3 regions of the Mesorhizobium sp. B2-3-6 genome follow, and region 1 is predicted to be linked to each of the others. Evidence: predicted binding sites of a transcription regulator. Region 1 holds the regulator's gene; each other region holds the start of a gene.

Region 1 (4,901 bases):
TCGGCGGCATTCTTGCCGAGTTCACGCGCGTCCTTCCACACCGACACGGTCTGCGTGCCGAGCGCGATGCGGTTCAGCGCCGCGTGGTCGCCGTCCTGGCCCGAGACCGGAACGGTACCGGCCAGGCCTTGAGCCGTCAGCGCCGCGACGACGCCGCCGGCAGTGCCGTCATTGGCCGCGACGACCGCGTCGACCTTGTTGTCGTTGGCGGTCAGGAACTGCTCCATGTTCTTCTGCGCATTGGCCGGCAGCCAGCCATCCGTATAGGCTTCGCCGACATTCTTGATCTTGCCGCTGTCGATGGCGTCCTTGAGCACTTCCATGGAGCCCGAGAACAGGAAATCGGCATTCGGATCGGCACCCGAGCCCTTGATGAAGACGTAGTTGCCTTCCGGCTTCACCTTGAACACTTCGCGGGCCTGCATGCGGCCGACTTCCTTGTTGTCGAAGGTCAGATAGAAGACGTCCTTGTTCTCGATCAGGCGGTCATAGCCGACGACCGGAATGCCTTCGTCGAGCGCCTTCTGCACCGCCGGGCCGATGGCGGAGGCGTCCTGCGCCAGGATGATCAGCGAATTGGCGCCCTGGGAGATCAGGCTCTCGACGTCGGTGAGCTGCTTGCCGGGATTGGACTGGGCGTCGGCGGAAATATACTTGTCGCCGGCGGCTTCGATCGCCTTCTTCATGGCGGCCTCGTCGGTCTTCCAGCGCTCTTCCTGGAAGTTCGACCAGGAAACGCCGATGACCTTGTCCTTCGCCTGCGCGACCGACGCGAGCGTCAGCGACATGGCGACACCCGCCAGGATGGCGGCTGTGAATCTCTTCATCTTAATCCTCCCTGCGCCGCGTATGGCGCGACCAAACAGGCCCGTAGGCCGGCACAAAGGCTCTATTTTTTCGAGCCTCGAAAAAACACTGGTCCATCGTCGGAACGCTGTCAACGTCGATTCTGATGTATTTTGATGTCCTCGTGAATTTTTTTCGAGCTCCGGAATAAATAATGACAGCCAAGGCCGGTTCTGCCAGTATTTGACGGTCGTCGGGATCCTGGGGAGAGAACGCGGCGACGGGGAGGATGCGAGAAACATGTCGGTCGGAATCCGCCACGACGATTTGCGCCGACGCAACCGGGCGATGGTGATCGCGGCCGTGCGCCGTGCCGGGCAGCCCTCGCGCACCGAGATTGCCGCGACCACCGGGCTCAGCCATTCCACCATATCGGCGATCTCCTCCGACCTGATTGGCGAAGGCATCCTGGCGCAGAGCAAGCCGAGCGAGGCCGGTGCGCTGAAACGCGGCCGGCCGCAGGTCGGCCTCAGCCTCAACCCTGAAGCCGCGGCGGTGATGACCGTGGTGCTGTCGCTGAATTTTCTCTCCGTCGCCGTCATCGACTATGCCGGCCAGGTGATATCTGAAGAGCAGCGCCGGCTGGACACGCTCACCCTGTCGCGCGAGGCGCTGATCGGCGAATGCGTGGTCATCGTCAGGCGGCGGTTCGAGGATCCCGACCTCGACGTCGGCAGCATCGCCCGTATCGCGCTGGCGATCCAGGGCATCACCGACACGGATGCGCGCACCATGCTGTGGTCGCCGATCACGCCGCAGACCGACATCGCCTTCGCCGACATACTGGAGGCCGAGTTCGGCATTCCCGCCACCATGGAGAACGATTGCAACATGATGGCGGTGGCGCTGCGCTGGCGCGATCCCCAGCGCTACCGCGACGACTTCATCGCCATCCTTTTGTCGCACGGCATCGGCATGGGCTTGGTGCTGAAGGGTGAACTGTTCACCGGCACCCATTCATCCGGAGGCGAGTTCGGCCACATGATCCATCGCCCCGGCGGGGCGCTCTGCCGCTGCGGGCGGCGCGGCTGCGTCGAGGCCTATGCCGGCAACTATGCCATCTGGCGCAACGCGAGGCAGCTTGGCGAGGACACCGAGCCCGTCGACGTCAGCGACGCCGACATGCGCACCCTGGCGGCCTCGGCGCGCGAAAAGGACGGGCCGGAGCGCGAAGCCTACCGCAAGGCCGGCGAGGCGCTGGGTTACGGCCTTGGCAGCCTGTTCGCGCTGATCGATCCGGCGCCGGTCGCCATGGTCGGCGTCAGCGCCGCCGCCTTCGACCTGATCGAGCCGGCTCTGCGCGAGGCCATTGCCCAGACCGCCGGCGGCCAGCACTCGAAATCGATTTCCTTCGACACCGAGCCGAACGAACTGCCACTGATCCGCGAGGGCTGCGCCATGCGCGCGCTGACCTTCGTCGACCAGGAGATTTTCGCGCCGGGGGCACAGGCGAAATCAGGCGTGGGCGAGAACGTTGCGTGACATATCCCTAGTCTTCGCGAATCGCATACCCCGCGCCCCGAATGGTGCGGATCACGTCAGGCATGCGGCCATTGTTGACCGCCTTGCGCAGCCGGCCGACATGCACGTCCACGGTGCGCTCGTCGATATAGATCGTTTCGCCCCAGACATTGTCGAGCAGTTGGCTGCGCGAGAACACGCGGCCGGGATGTCGCATCATGAATTCGAGCAGGCGGAACTCGGTCGGCCCGAGCCGGATCTCGCTTTTCTTGCGGTAGACCCGGTGCGATTCACGGTCGAGCACGATGTCGCCGACCTTGAGCACGCTGGACAGAACTTCGGGCTTGGCGCGGCGCAGCAGCGCCTTGACGCGTGCCATGAATTCCGGCGTTGAGAACGGCTTGACCAGATAGTCGTCGGCGCCGGTGGAGAGACCGCGCACCCGGTCGCTTTCCTCGCCGCGCGCCGTCAGCATGATGATCGGCAGCCGCTCGGTCTCGGGCCGCATCCGGAGACGGCGGCAGAGCTCGATGCCGGACACCGCCGGCACCATCCAGTCGAGCACAAGAAGGTCAGGGACATTCTCCTGCAAGCGGATCTCGGCTTCGTCGCCGCGCGTCACCACCTCTACCTGATAACCCTCCGATTCCAGATTGTAACGGAGCAGCACACCCAGCGGCTCCTCGTCCTCCACCACCATGATGCGTGGCGCGATCATCGACTGGTCACCCCTGCCGTCAAGCCGCTGGCGCCGACATCGCCGTCTCGTCCTGCTTCGGGCGATTGGCGGGCAATTGCGTGCCGGTCAGCACATAATAGGCATTTTCGGCAATGTTGGTCACGTGATCGCCGATGCGCTCGAGATTCTTGGCGCAGAACAAAAGATGCGTGCAGGCGGTGATGTTGCGCGGATCCTCCATCATGTAGGTCAGCAGCTCGCGGAAGACCGACGTGTATTTGACGTCGATGCGTTCATCGTCGGCGCGCAGCTTCGCAAGTGCCGCGGCATCGCGCGCCGCATACTCCTCGATCACGCCTTGCACCTGGATCAGCACAAGCTGCGCCATGGCGTCGATGGAGTGCGACAGGTCGCGCGGCGTGGCGGCAAGGCCGACGGTGCCGACGCGCTTGGCGATGTTCTTGGCGAGATCGCCGATGCGTTCGAGATCGCCCGCCATGCGGATCGAGCCGACGACATGGCGCAGATCGTCCGCCATGGGCTGCCGCTTGGCGATCAGGGTGATGGCGCGGTCGTCGAGTTCGCGCTGGCGCGCGTCCATGATGGCGTCGTCGGAGACGACGCGCTGGGCGAGCGCGTTGTCGGAATTCAGGAGCGCCTTGGTGGCGCCGCCGACCATCGATGAGGCGAGATCGCCCATGTCGCGGATCAGCCTGCTGATCTGTCCGAGATCTTCGTCAAAGGCTGCGACTGTGTGTTCGGCCATGATCTTGGTCCTCGTATGCCTGGGATCAGCCGAAGCGGCCGGTGATATAGTCCTGCGTGCGCTTCTCGCGGGGCGATGTGAAGATCTTCTCGGTGCGGTCGAACTCGACCAACTCGCCCAGATACATGAACGCGGTCTGCTTCGACACGCGCGCCGCCTGCTGCATGTTGTGGGTGACGATGACGATCGTATAGTCGGCCTGCAGCTCATCGATCAGCTCCTCGATCTTGGCGGTCGACAGCGGATCGAGCGCCGAGGCAGGCTCGTCGAGCAGGATGACCTCCGGCTTCACCGCCACCGTGCGGGCGATGCAGAGGCGCTGCTGCTGGCCGCCCGAAAGGCTGAGGCCGCTGGCGTTGAGCTTGTCCTTGACCTCGCTCCACAGTGCCGCGCGCTTCAGCGCCTGCTCGACACGGCCGTCCATCTCCGCCTTGCTGAGCTTCTCATAGAGCCTGACGCCGAAGGCGATGTTCTCGTAGATCGACATCGGGAACGGCGTCGGCTTCTGGAACACCATGCCGATCTTGGTCCTGAGCAGGTTGAGGTCCTGCGAGCGGTCGAGGATATTCTGGCCGTCGAGCAGCACCTGGCCCTCGGCGCTCTGCCTCGGGTAGAGCTCGTAGATGCGGTTGAAGACGCGCAGCAGCGTCGACTTCCCGCAGCCCGAAGGCCCGATGAAGGCGGTGACGCTGCGCTCGGGCAGCGACAGGCTGATATCCTTCAGCGCCTTCGACTGGCCATAGTAGAAATTGAGATTCTTGACCTCGATCTTGGCTTTCTCGACCGCGACTTCGGGCGTGTTCAATTCGGTGGACAACATCGGTTTCATCTGTCCTCTCTGCGTCCGGTAAGGCTGCGGGCGAAGATGCTCAGCCCGAGAACCGTAAGGGTGATTATGAGTGCGCCGGTCCACGCCAGCTGCTGCCATTCCTCGTAGGGGCTGAGAGCGAACTGGAAGATGGTGACGGGCAGGCTGGCCATCGGCGCATTGAGATTACTCGACCAGAACTGGTTGTTGAGCGCCGTGAAGAGCAGCGGCGCCGTCTCGCCGGAAATGCGGGCGATGGCCAGCAATATGCCGGTGACGATGCCCGACAGCGCCGCACGGTAGGCGACCGAGCGGATGACCACCCAGCGCGGCGCGCCGAT
Region 2 (4,901 bases), on a different contig from region 1:
CGGTGCGGCGCAGATCCTTTCGGGCAACGGGCAACCCGAATAAGGACCCGGCCGGATTGCTGGCACAAACGTGTCGCATTGGTCAGCACCACGGGTGCGTGATAAAAGCCGGCCAAACGAGAGTTTTGGCGATGAACAGATTCACCCCCGCAAAACCTGCCGGCGCGCGCAGCGTCGACGACATCACCGGCAGCCGCCGCTTGCGACGCATGCGCAAGGCCGACTGGTCGCGGCGCCTGGTGCAGGAGAACAGGCTTTCCGTCGACGACCTGATCTGGCCGATCTTCGTCGTCGACGGCAGACAAGTGCGCGAGCCGATCGCCGCCATGCCGGGCGTCTTCCGCCTGTCGATCGACCTTGCCGTCAAGGAGGCCGAACGCGCGGCGAAGCTCGGCATCCCCGCGCTTGCCACCTTTCCCAATGTGGACATTTCGCTGCGCGACGAGACCGGCTCGCATATCCTCGACCCCGACAACGTCATCAACCGCGCCACGCGCGCGATCAAGGACGCGGTGCCTGAGATCGGCGTCATCACCGACGCCGCGCTCGACCCGTTCACCAGCCATGGTCATGACGGCATCCTGCGCGACGGCCTCATCGTCAATGACGAGACGGTGGAACAGGTAACCGCGGCGGCCGTCATACAAGCAGCGGCCGGCGCCGACATCATCGCGCCGTCCGACATGATGGACGGCCGCATCGGAGCCATCCGCGACGCGCTCGACGCAAACGGTTTTCAGGACGTGGCGATCATGTCCTATGCGACGAAATTCGCCTCCGCCTTCTACGGGCCGTACCGCGAGGCGGTCGGCACGGCCGGCCTGCTCAAGGGCGACAAGAAGACCTATTACATCGACCACGCCAATTCCGACGAAGCGGTGCGCGAAGCCGAGCAGGACCTGGCCGAAGGCGCGGACATGCTGATGGTCAAGCCCGGCCTGCCCTATCTCGATATCATCCGCAGGCTGAAGGACGAATTTGCGATGCCGACCTTCGCCTACCAGGTGTCGGGCGAATATTCGATGATCAAGGCGGCGGGCGCCAATGGCTGGATCGACGGCGAAAAGGTCATGCTGGAATCGCTTCTTGCCTTCAAACGCGCCGGCTGCGACGGCATTTTGACCTATTTCGCCCCTGAGGTGGCGGAGATGCTGAGAGCATAGTTTCCCCAGCGCCTTCAAACCATATGCTCTTCATGGAACTCACCGGCAAATGAGCCGGTATAGCGGCTGTCTCGGCAACCGCCATTTTGGCATCCGCACCAACCATCAGGCAACACTCTGGACATCGCATAGGCGAAGTACGGATATGCATCTTTTCGATCGCGGAAAATACTACTTGCAATTTGCAATCGGTTTGCTAGAAAGTAACTGCTTGCAAAATACAACTGGTCTGAGGAGGCTTTCCATGTCCAGACTTCGCGTCAACGCATTCACCTTGTCGCTCGACGGTTACGGCGCCGGTCCCGACCAGGATTTGAAAAACCCGCTCGGCGTCGGTGGGGAAGCCCTGCACAAATGGATGATCGGTACCCGCACCTTCCGCAAGATGGTGCTCGGAGACGATGACGGCACAACCGATATCAACGAGGCGTTCGCGGCGCGCAGCTTCGAGAATGTCGGCGCCTGGATCCTCGGCCGCAACATGTTCGGGCCGATCCGCGGCGAATGGCCTGACGAAAACTGGAAGGGCTGGTGGGGCGACAACCCGCCCTATCATGTGCCGGTCTTCGTGCTGACCCACCATGCGCGCGAGCCGATCGTCATGGAGGGCGGCACGACCTTTTACTTCATTACGGATGGCATCCATTCGGCGCTCGAGCAGGCAAGGGCAGCGGCCAATGGCAGCGATGTGCGGGTCGGCGGCGGCGTCGCCACCATCCGGCAGTACCTCCAGGAGAGGCTCATCGACGAGATGCATCTGGCGATCTCGCCGGTGCTGCTCGGCTCCGGCGAGCACCTCTTCGCCGGGATTGATATGCCGAAGCTCGGCTACGCGTGCAGCGAACAAGTAGCGACGCCGCTTGCCACGCATGTCGTCATCAAGCGGACTTAGGAATTAGTTGTCTGCGACAGTGGGAATTGGCAACCCTTGGTGCAGATCCTTTCTCCCCGTCACTATACGGGGAGAAGGACAAACTCTCGTTCAATACTTCTCGGGCACGTAGAGCTCGCGCGGCAGCACCTGGCGCTCGTATTCGGGATTGAAGACGCGCTCGGGCAGCTTGATCTCCTCGTGCGGCACCTCTTCGTAGGGAACCTGCTGCAAGAGGTGGTCGATGCAGTTCAGCCGGGCGCGCTTCTTGTCGTTGCCCTCGACGATGAACCAGGGCGCCTCCGGAATGTTGGTACGGGCGAAGGTCTCTTCCTTGGCCTTGGTGTACTGTTCCCAGCGCACCCGCGACTGCAGGTCCATCGGCGACAGCTTCCACTGCTTCATCGGATCGTGGATGCGCATCAGGAAGCGCATCTGTTGTTCCTCGTCGGTGATCGAGAACCAGTATTTGACCAGCGTGATGCCCGAACGGACCAGCATGCGCTCGAACTCCGGCACGTCACGGAAGAATTCCTCCACCTGATCGGCCCCGGCGAAACCCATCACCCGCTCGACGCCGGAGCGGTTGTACCAGGAGCGGTCGAACAGAACGATCTCGCCGCCGGCCGGCAGGTGCGGCACATAACGCTGGAAATACCATTGCGACGTCTCTCGCTCGGTCGGTGCCGGAAGCGCCACGACGCGGCAGATGCGCGGGTTGAGCCGCTGGGTGATGCGCTTGATGACGCCGCCCTTGCCAGCCGAATCGCGGCCTTCGAAGATCACCACAAGCTTCTTCTTGTGGTAGGCGACCCAGGATTGCAGCTTGATCAGCTCGGATTGCAGCCCGATCAGGTCGCGAAAATACTGCATGCGGTCGATAGAAGGCGGATGCGCGTTCTTGTAGATCCTGGCGATCTCCAGCGACAGCGCTGGTTCCGACATCTCCAGTTCATAGTCCTCGTCGAGCGTGTCGGCGAGTTCGGCTTCCAGCCAGTCCCGGGCGCCGGACTTGGGTATGGATTCATTCATCTGGTGTTCCTCCATCTGCAAGCTGCCGCCTCCGGCAACGACCGGGCGCACTGGTCGCGTCCTGACGGCGGCGCGCAACGCCCTGATCGACTGAGTATAGGCCGGCAATGACGGTTTTATTGCAGGGGCACGCCACGGCCGCTCATCGGTGTGCTGGGGCCGGAGGGCGACAAGCCGCACGGATTGTCCTACAAATCCAGCAACCTGATCGGGCCATTCTTCTCAATCGCGAGGACTGACATGGAATACCGCACTCTCGGCCGTTCCGGCCTGAAGGTTTCGGCGCTAACGATGGGCACCATGACCTTTGGCGGCGCCGGCCCGTTCGCGGCTGTGGGCAACAGCGATCTCGCCGAGGCGAAGCGCATGATCGATCTGTGCATCGATGCCGGCATCAATCTCATCGACACGGCCAATGTCTATTCGGACGGCCTGTCGGAGGAGATCATCGGCGAGGCACTCGGCGGCAAGCGCAGGAACGACGTGCTGATCGCCTCCAAGGCGCGCATGCGCATCGGCGACGGTCCCAATGACGAAGGCCTGTCGCGCCATCATTTGATCCGCGAATGCGAGAAGAGCCTGAAGCGGCTCAAGACCGACGTCATCGACATCTATTTCCTGCACGAATGGGACGGCGTGACGCCACTCGAAGAGACCATCGCCGCGCTCGACACGCTGGTCGGCCAGGGCAAGATCCGCTATATCGGCTGCTCCAACTATTCCGGCTGGCAGGTGATGAAGGCGCTCTCCATCAGCGACACCCGCCATCAGCCGCGCTTCGTCACCCAGCAGATCCACTACACGCTCGAAGCACGCGAAGCCGAATACGAGCTGCTGCCGATCTCGGTCGACCAGGGATTGGGCGTGCTGGTGTGGAGCCCGCTGGCGGGCGGCCTGCTGTCGGGCAAGTATCACCGTGACAGCCCGACCGCGCGCAAGGTCGCCGGCTGGTCCGAACCGCCGATCCGCGACGAGGACCGGTTGTGGCGGATCGTCGATGTGCTGGTCGAAATCGGCAAGGCCCGCGGTGTGTCCGCCGCACAGGTGGCGCTTGCCTGGCTGCTTGGCCGGCCGGCTATCAGCTCCCTGGTGATCGGCGGGCGCAACGAGGCCCAGTTCAGGGACAATATCGCGGCGGCCAGCCTGACGCTGGCCGGCGAGGAACGTGATCGCCTCGACGCGGTCAGCCGCCCGCCCCTGCTCTATCCCTATTGGCATCAGCAGTTGACGGCAAAGGAGCGTTTCGGCGCCGCCGACCTTGTGATCGACCGAAGCAGCTTATAGGAACCCTGGTGCCGGCTCCGAGACGTCGGAAGGCGAACGACGCGTAGTCAGCCCACAAGAACAGCAAAAAAGGAGCCGCTATGGCACGAGCACCAAATTACGATCAGGAACGCAAGGAACGCGATCGCCAGAAGGCGGCCAAGAAGGCCGAAAAGCTGGCGGCCAAGGCTGCGGCGCGGGAGCGTCAGAAACCCGAGACTGACGCCGAGATTGAAACAGAGGAATGACGGCGCGCGGCGGCAATCCGGCCTGGATCAGGCCGGCGCCTTGTCGCTGACGAAGACGTCCACTTCACGCGCCGCCGCGATAAAGGCGCGCCTTGCGTTCATGGCCGGCTTGTCGCCGGCCAGCGCATCGTGGCAGGCCTGCAGCGCCGCGCGATGCTTGGGGGTGCGCTTGCCGGGCCAGCTGTTCATGAGATAGTCGGAAGCCTCGCGGGCCGAGCGTAAGAGCTGTGTACTTCCCGCCGTGACTGATTTGACGGTCACGGGTACTTCAAATCGGTTGTTTTCCATCGCCCGGTCCTACGCCATCGGCGTCCGCGAAGCGAG
Region 3 (4,901 bases), on a different contig from region 1:
CCGGCAGGGCGAACAGCAGGAGCGTGCGCGGAATGGGGCCGCTGGTCAGGTCACCGGTGCGCCGGCGCGCGGGCATCTTTTCATCCATGGCGGGCATCCGGCAAAGCTGGTTCTTTTGAGTCCGGCACGCAGGATACCGCAGGCCCGACCGGGATGCACCCTTGCGAAAGGAGCGACGGCGGGCAAGGCACGCCGTCGTGCATCCGATCAAGCTTGTCGGGCAGGAGGCGCCAGGCGGCGCCTCCTGCAAGATGCTTACTTCCTGGCGAGGCCGGGAAGCGTGACCTGAAAGACAAGGAACATGGTGTCGACATCGGCGCCGTCCTCGGCCTTGTAGGGCGCGCCGACCTGGAAACCGTCCTGGGCGAGGAAATCGTTGTCGTTGGCGACGAACAGGAAATAGTCGTCGGGCAGCTTCGGATCGAGCACGCTCGCCAGCGACATCGCTTCCCACTTTTCCGAGAGGTTGTCCTTGTCGTTGGGCGCGCCATTGTGCAGGCCGAAGCGGGCAAGCTCGGCCTTGTCGTTGATGTCGATGAACGGCGTCAGCCTTGCCGGCGTCACCGACGGATCGAGCACGCCCTTGGGCGCCACCGGCTTGTCGGCGGCATCGAAGGGACCGCCGGCGATGTCGGTCGCGCCGGAAAGGTCGACAATGTCGATCTTGCGATACAGCGACTCTTCGCCCTTCAGGCCCTGGCCATTGCCGCTGTCGCGCGCCAGCATCAGGAAAGCCGTGTCCGACAGCGCCACGATCTCGCTTTGCGCAGCCACCTTGGTCTTGCCCTTGGCGTCCTTGAACACCGGCAGCGGCACGACATATTCATGTGCCAGCTTGAGATGGGCAAGATCGGAGGCGTCATAGATCAGCGCCCTGGTGTTCTGGCGCGTCGAGGCCGAATCGCCGCCGTCCTGCCGGGTCGCCGACTGCAAGACCGCGATCACGAACTTGCCGTCCGGCGTCATTGCCATGCCTTCGAGGCCCTGATTGTTCTGGCGGCCGGTTTCGGGATCCTTTGGGTCGGGTTCGGCAGCACCTGGGCCCGGATTGTCGGAAGCAAAATTGGCCGTGCCGTGGCGCATCGGCACGAGCGCGGCCGGAGGCTGGGTCGCCGACATCAGACGGCCGTCGGCGGAGAAGCGGTAGATGTCGGGACCGTATTCGTCGGAAACGAGCATGGTGCCGTCGGGCAGCCGCACGATCGCCTCGTTGTCGAGCGCGAGCTTGCCATTGTCGGCCTGCGGCAGGACAGGCATGTCGCCGGCGGCGGGACGCACGCCGTTCAGCGGGTCGAGACCGCTGGCGTCGGCGCCCTTGTCGTCGGTCAGGAGCATGGTGTCGGCGAGCGTCGCCTTGACGCCGGTCTGCTCCTGGCCGGCCGCGGGCGCGGCACCTGGCGCCACCGGGGCGAACTCGATGTTGATCGTGTTGAGGCGCGGCCGGTAGTCGGTGGTACCGACGACGTTATAACCGCGGTCGGGCAGCAGCCACAGCGAGCCTCTGTAGGTGCCGGCATCATGCGTCCAGCCCGCGGTGTCGATCGACATGCCGGAGCCGGAGCCGAAGGTCTCGCCGAACCTGTCGCGCTGGCCGGCCGGGATGCGGCCAACCCCCACCAGCCCCTTGTTGACGAAACTGGCGCCGCCGACGCTGGCCGAGCTGTCGGCGAAGGCGGGCAGCGAAACGGCCGAGGCCGCCAGCGCGGCGACCAGCAGCCGCAACGAGAATGAGCGTAGATGCGTCATGGATATCCCCTTGATGACAAAGCGCCGGGACGGCGGAATTCTGAGGTTGCCTGGCGGCGGCGAGGCTGCCGCCCTGGAGGGCCGCTTGTGCCCTCGGCAAGCGGTCTAAGGCGCGAACATGATGCTTGCATGACAGTTGGTGACGCATTCGCGTCGGCCCGCCGCGACGCTGCTGGGGAAGTGCGGCCGCGCCGGAAAATCGATCGTTCCAACACAGGTTCGACAGCGTCCAGGAGCTGTTCGCAGTACTAGACACTTATGTACAGTACGTATATGGTGCCGGTTTCGGACAGTCCGGGGAGGGAAGCCTTGAAGTCTCACTACCGCGCAGTCGTCATCGGGGGAGGAGTGGTGGGCGCTTCGGTGCTCTATCACCTGGCGCGGTTCGGCTGGTCGGATGTGGCGCTGATCGAGCGCGCCGAACTGACGGCGGGGTCGACTTGGCATGCGGCGGCGGGGTTCCACGCGCTCAATGCCGACCCCAATGTCGCCGCGCTGCAGGATTACACCATCAACCTTTACCGAGAGATCGAGGCCGAATCCGGCCAGGACGTCGGCCTGCACATGACCGGCGGCGTCAACATCGCCAGCGATCCGGCGCGCTGGGAGTGGCTGAAATCGGCCTGGGCGGTATTCCAGTCGGTCGGCATCGAGACCGCCCGGCTGGTGACGCCTGACGAGATCAAGGCGATCTGCCCGATCGTCGACGTCACCGGCGTGCTTGGCGGCCTCTACGATTCCAACGAGGGCCATCTCGACCCTTACGGCACGACGCATGCGTATGTCGGTGCCGCCAAGAAGCGCGGCGCCGACGTGATCCTGCGCAACCGCGTGGTCGAGCTGAAGGCGCGCGCCGACGGCCATTGGGATGTCGTCACAGAGCAACGCACCATCACCGCCGAGCATGTCGTGAATGCCGGCGGGTTGTGGGCCAAGCAACTCGGCCGCATGGCCGGGGTTGAACTGCCGGTGACGCCGATGGAGCACCATTATTTCGTCACCGAGGACATTCCGGAAGTCGCTGCCCTCGACAAGGAGATCGGCCTGGCCGTCGATCTCGACGGCTTTTCCTATCTGCGGCAGGAGCGCAAGGGCGTGCTGCTCGGCGTCTACGAGCAGAACCCGAAGCACTGGAACATGGACGGCGCGCCGTGGGATTACGGCATCGAGCTCATCCCCGAAGACATCGACCGCATCGGCCCGGAACTTGCCAAGGCGCATGAGCGCTTCCCTTGCCTGGCGACGGCAGGCATCCGCAAATGGGTCAACGGCGCCTTCACCTTCACCCCGGACGGCAATCCGATCGTCGGGCCGGTCCGCGGCCTGAAGAATTACTGGGTCGCCTGCGGCGTCATGGCCGGCTTCAGCCAGGGCGGCGGCGTCGGCAAGTCGCTGGCCGAGTGGATGATTTACGGCGAGCCGCAGGCCGACATTTTCGGCATGGACATCGCCCGCTACGGCGCCTTCGCCGCAAACCGGGAATATCTCAGGCAGACGACGCGACAGTTTTATTCTCGTCGTTTCGTCATGACCTTTCCCAACGAACGGCTGCCTGCGGGCCGGCCGCTGAAACGCCCCGGCGCCTATGACGGCATGAGTGCGGCGGGCTGCGAATGGACGGCTTCCTGGGGGCTGGAAATCCCCGCCTATTTCGCGCCGATGGGATTCCGCGAGGAGACGACGCTCAGGCGCTCCAACGCCTTCGACATCGTCGGTGACGAGGCGCTGCAAGTCCGGCGCGCCGCCGGCCTCATCGATATCTCGGCCTATGCGCGCTACGCGATCACGGGACCGGGCGCGGAGGCCTGGCTCGACAGGCTGCTGGCCTGCAGGCTGCCGAAGGCGGGACAGGCGAGGCTGGCGCCGATGCTCGGGCCGGACGGGCGGCTGAAGGGCGATCTCACCGTCTTCAACTGGGGCAATGGCGACTACTGGCTGATGGGCTCCTACTATCTGCGCGAATTCCACATGCGCTGGTTCGAAGCGCATATGGCTGAAGGCGTTTGCGTCACCGATATTTCAGATGCGATGTCGGGCTTTCTGGTCACCGGCCCCAATGCCAGAAAGATCGTCGAGCGCACGACGCACCAGGACATCTCCCCCAAAGCATTGCCATTCATGGCATGCGGCGAATTCGACATTGGCATGGTGCGGGCAAGGATGGCTCGCCTCTCCATCGCCGGCGAACTCGGCTTCGAGATCAACTGCCCGGCCACCATGCATGCCACATTGCGCGAAACGCTGCTTGCCGCCGGCGAGGATCTCGGCCTCGCCGAGATTGGCTATTACGCACTCAACGCGCTTCGGCTGGAAAAGAGCTTCGGCATCTGGTCGCGTGAATCCACGCAAGGCTACACGCCCGGCCAGACAGGGCTCGACCGCTTCATTGCTTTCGACAAGGGCGATTTCATTGGCCGCGAGGCGGCGCTGGAGGAACGCAAGGCCGGTGTTGCACGACGGATCGTGACGCTGGAAGTCGATGCCATCGACGCGGACGCCAGCGGCTTCGAGCCGGTCTGGCACGGCGCTCGGCGCGTCGGCTTCGTCACCTCCGGCGGCTTTGGCTACACGATCGGCAAGAGCGTCGCGCTAGCGTTGGTGGATGGCGATTTTGCCGAGGAAGGAACGGCGCTTTGCGTGCACATTGTCGGCACCGAGCGGCCGGCGCGTGTCATTCCGGCTTCGCCCTACGATCCCTTGGGCAAGGCGATGCGGCAATGAGGAGGTTTCCGGATGATCGATGACGCGGCACGCGAAGGCAGGCGCGAGCGCCGGCGAGGACGCATCGGCGAGGCCGGCAGCGAGAGCAGCCGCCGGCCCAATTACCGCTCGCTGAAGAACCCGTTCCTGCCGCAGCCAATCTTTTCGGACGACCACGTCGCCTCGATCCACGACACGGCGCTGCGCGTGCTGGAAGAGCTGGGCATCAAGGTTCTGCTGCCGCAGGCGCGCGACCTGCTCGCTCGCGCCGGCGCCCTGATCGACCCCGAAACCGACATGGTGCGGATCGGCCGCGACATGGTGGCGGCTGCACTGGCCTCGGCGCCAAAATCGATCCAGACCCATGCCGGTGACCGCTCCCGCGATCTGACGCTGGAACTCGGGTCGATGACCTTCCTGGCCGGGTGCGGCGCGCCGAACGTCACTGACCTCGA

The links. The regulator PhoB, encoded in region 1, activates phosphate uptake and scavenging genes when phosphate is short. The targets are predictions, from matches to a motif close to TGTCATNNANCTGTCAT.
Region 2: a site for PhoB is predicted at 3,174-3,190, ahead of ppk2 (polyphosphate kinase 2). Genes of this name have one in related genera too.
Region 3: a site for PhoB is predicted at 1,865-1,881, ahead of FJ953_RS03375 (esterase-like activity of phytase family protein). Genes of this name have one in related genera too.

What each region holds. Positions count from the first base shown of each region.
Region 1 is NZ_VFVW01000007.1:291,660-296,560, reverse strand. Features, by position in the region: gene xylF (D-xylose ABC transporter substrate-binding protein) at 1-827, opposite strand, end outside; gene FJ953_RS21615 (ROK family protein) at 1,087-2,328, shown strand; gene phoB (phosphate regulon transcriptional regulator PhoB) at 2,336-3,025, opposite strand; gene phoU (phosphate signaling complex protein PhoU) at 3,045-3,752, opposite strand; gene pstB (phosphate ABC transporter ATP-binding protein PstB) at 3,778-4,581, opposite strand; gene pstA (phosphate ABC transporter permease PstA) at 4,578-4,901, opposite strand, start outside.
Region 2 is NZ_VFVW01000004.1:511,606-516,506, reverse strand. Features, by position in the region: gene FJ953_RS15045 (DUF2066 domain-containing protein) at 1-43, shown strand, start outside; gene hemB (porphobilinogen synthase) at 132-1,163, shown strand; gene FJ953_RS15035 (dihydrofolate reductase family protein) at 1,408-2,055, shown strand; gene ppk2 (polyphosphate kinase 2) at 2,146-3,066, opposite strand; gene FJ953_RS15025 (aldo/keto reductase) at 3,307-4,350, shown strand; gene FJ953_RS15020 (hypothetical protein) at 4,431-4,577, shown strand; gene FJ953_RS15015 (DUF982 domain-containing protein) at 4,605-4,865, opposite strand.
Region 3 is NZ_VFVW01000001.1:693,690-698,590, forward strand. Features, by position in the region: gene FJ953_RS03370 (MATE family efflux transporter) at 1-88, opposite strand, end outside; gene FJ953_RS03375 (esterase-like activity of phytase family protein) at 256-1,746, opposite strand; gene FJ953_RS03380 (FAD-dependent oxidoreductase) at 2,056-4,467, shown strand; gene FJ953_RS03385 (trimethylamine methyltransferase family protein) at 4,480-4,901, shown strand, end outside.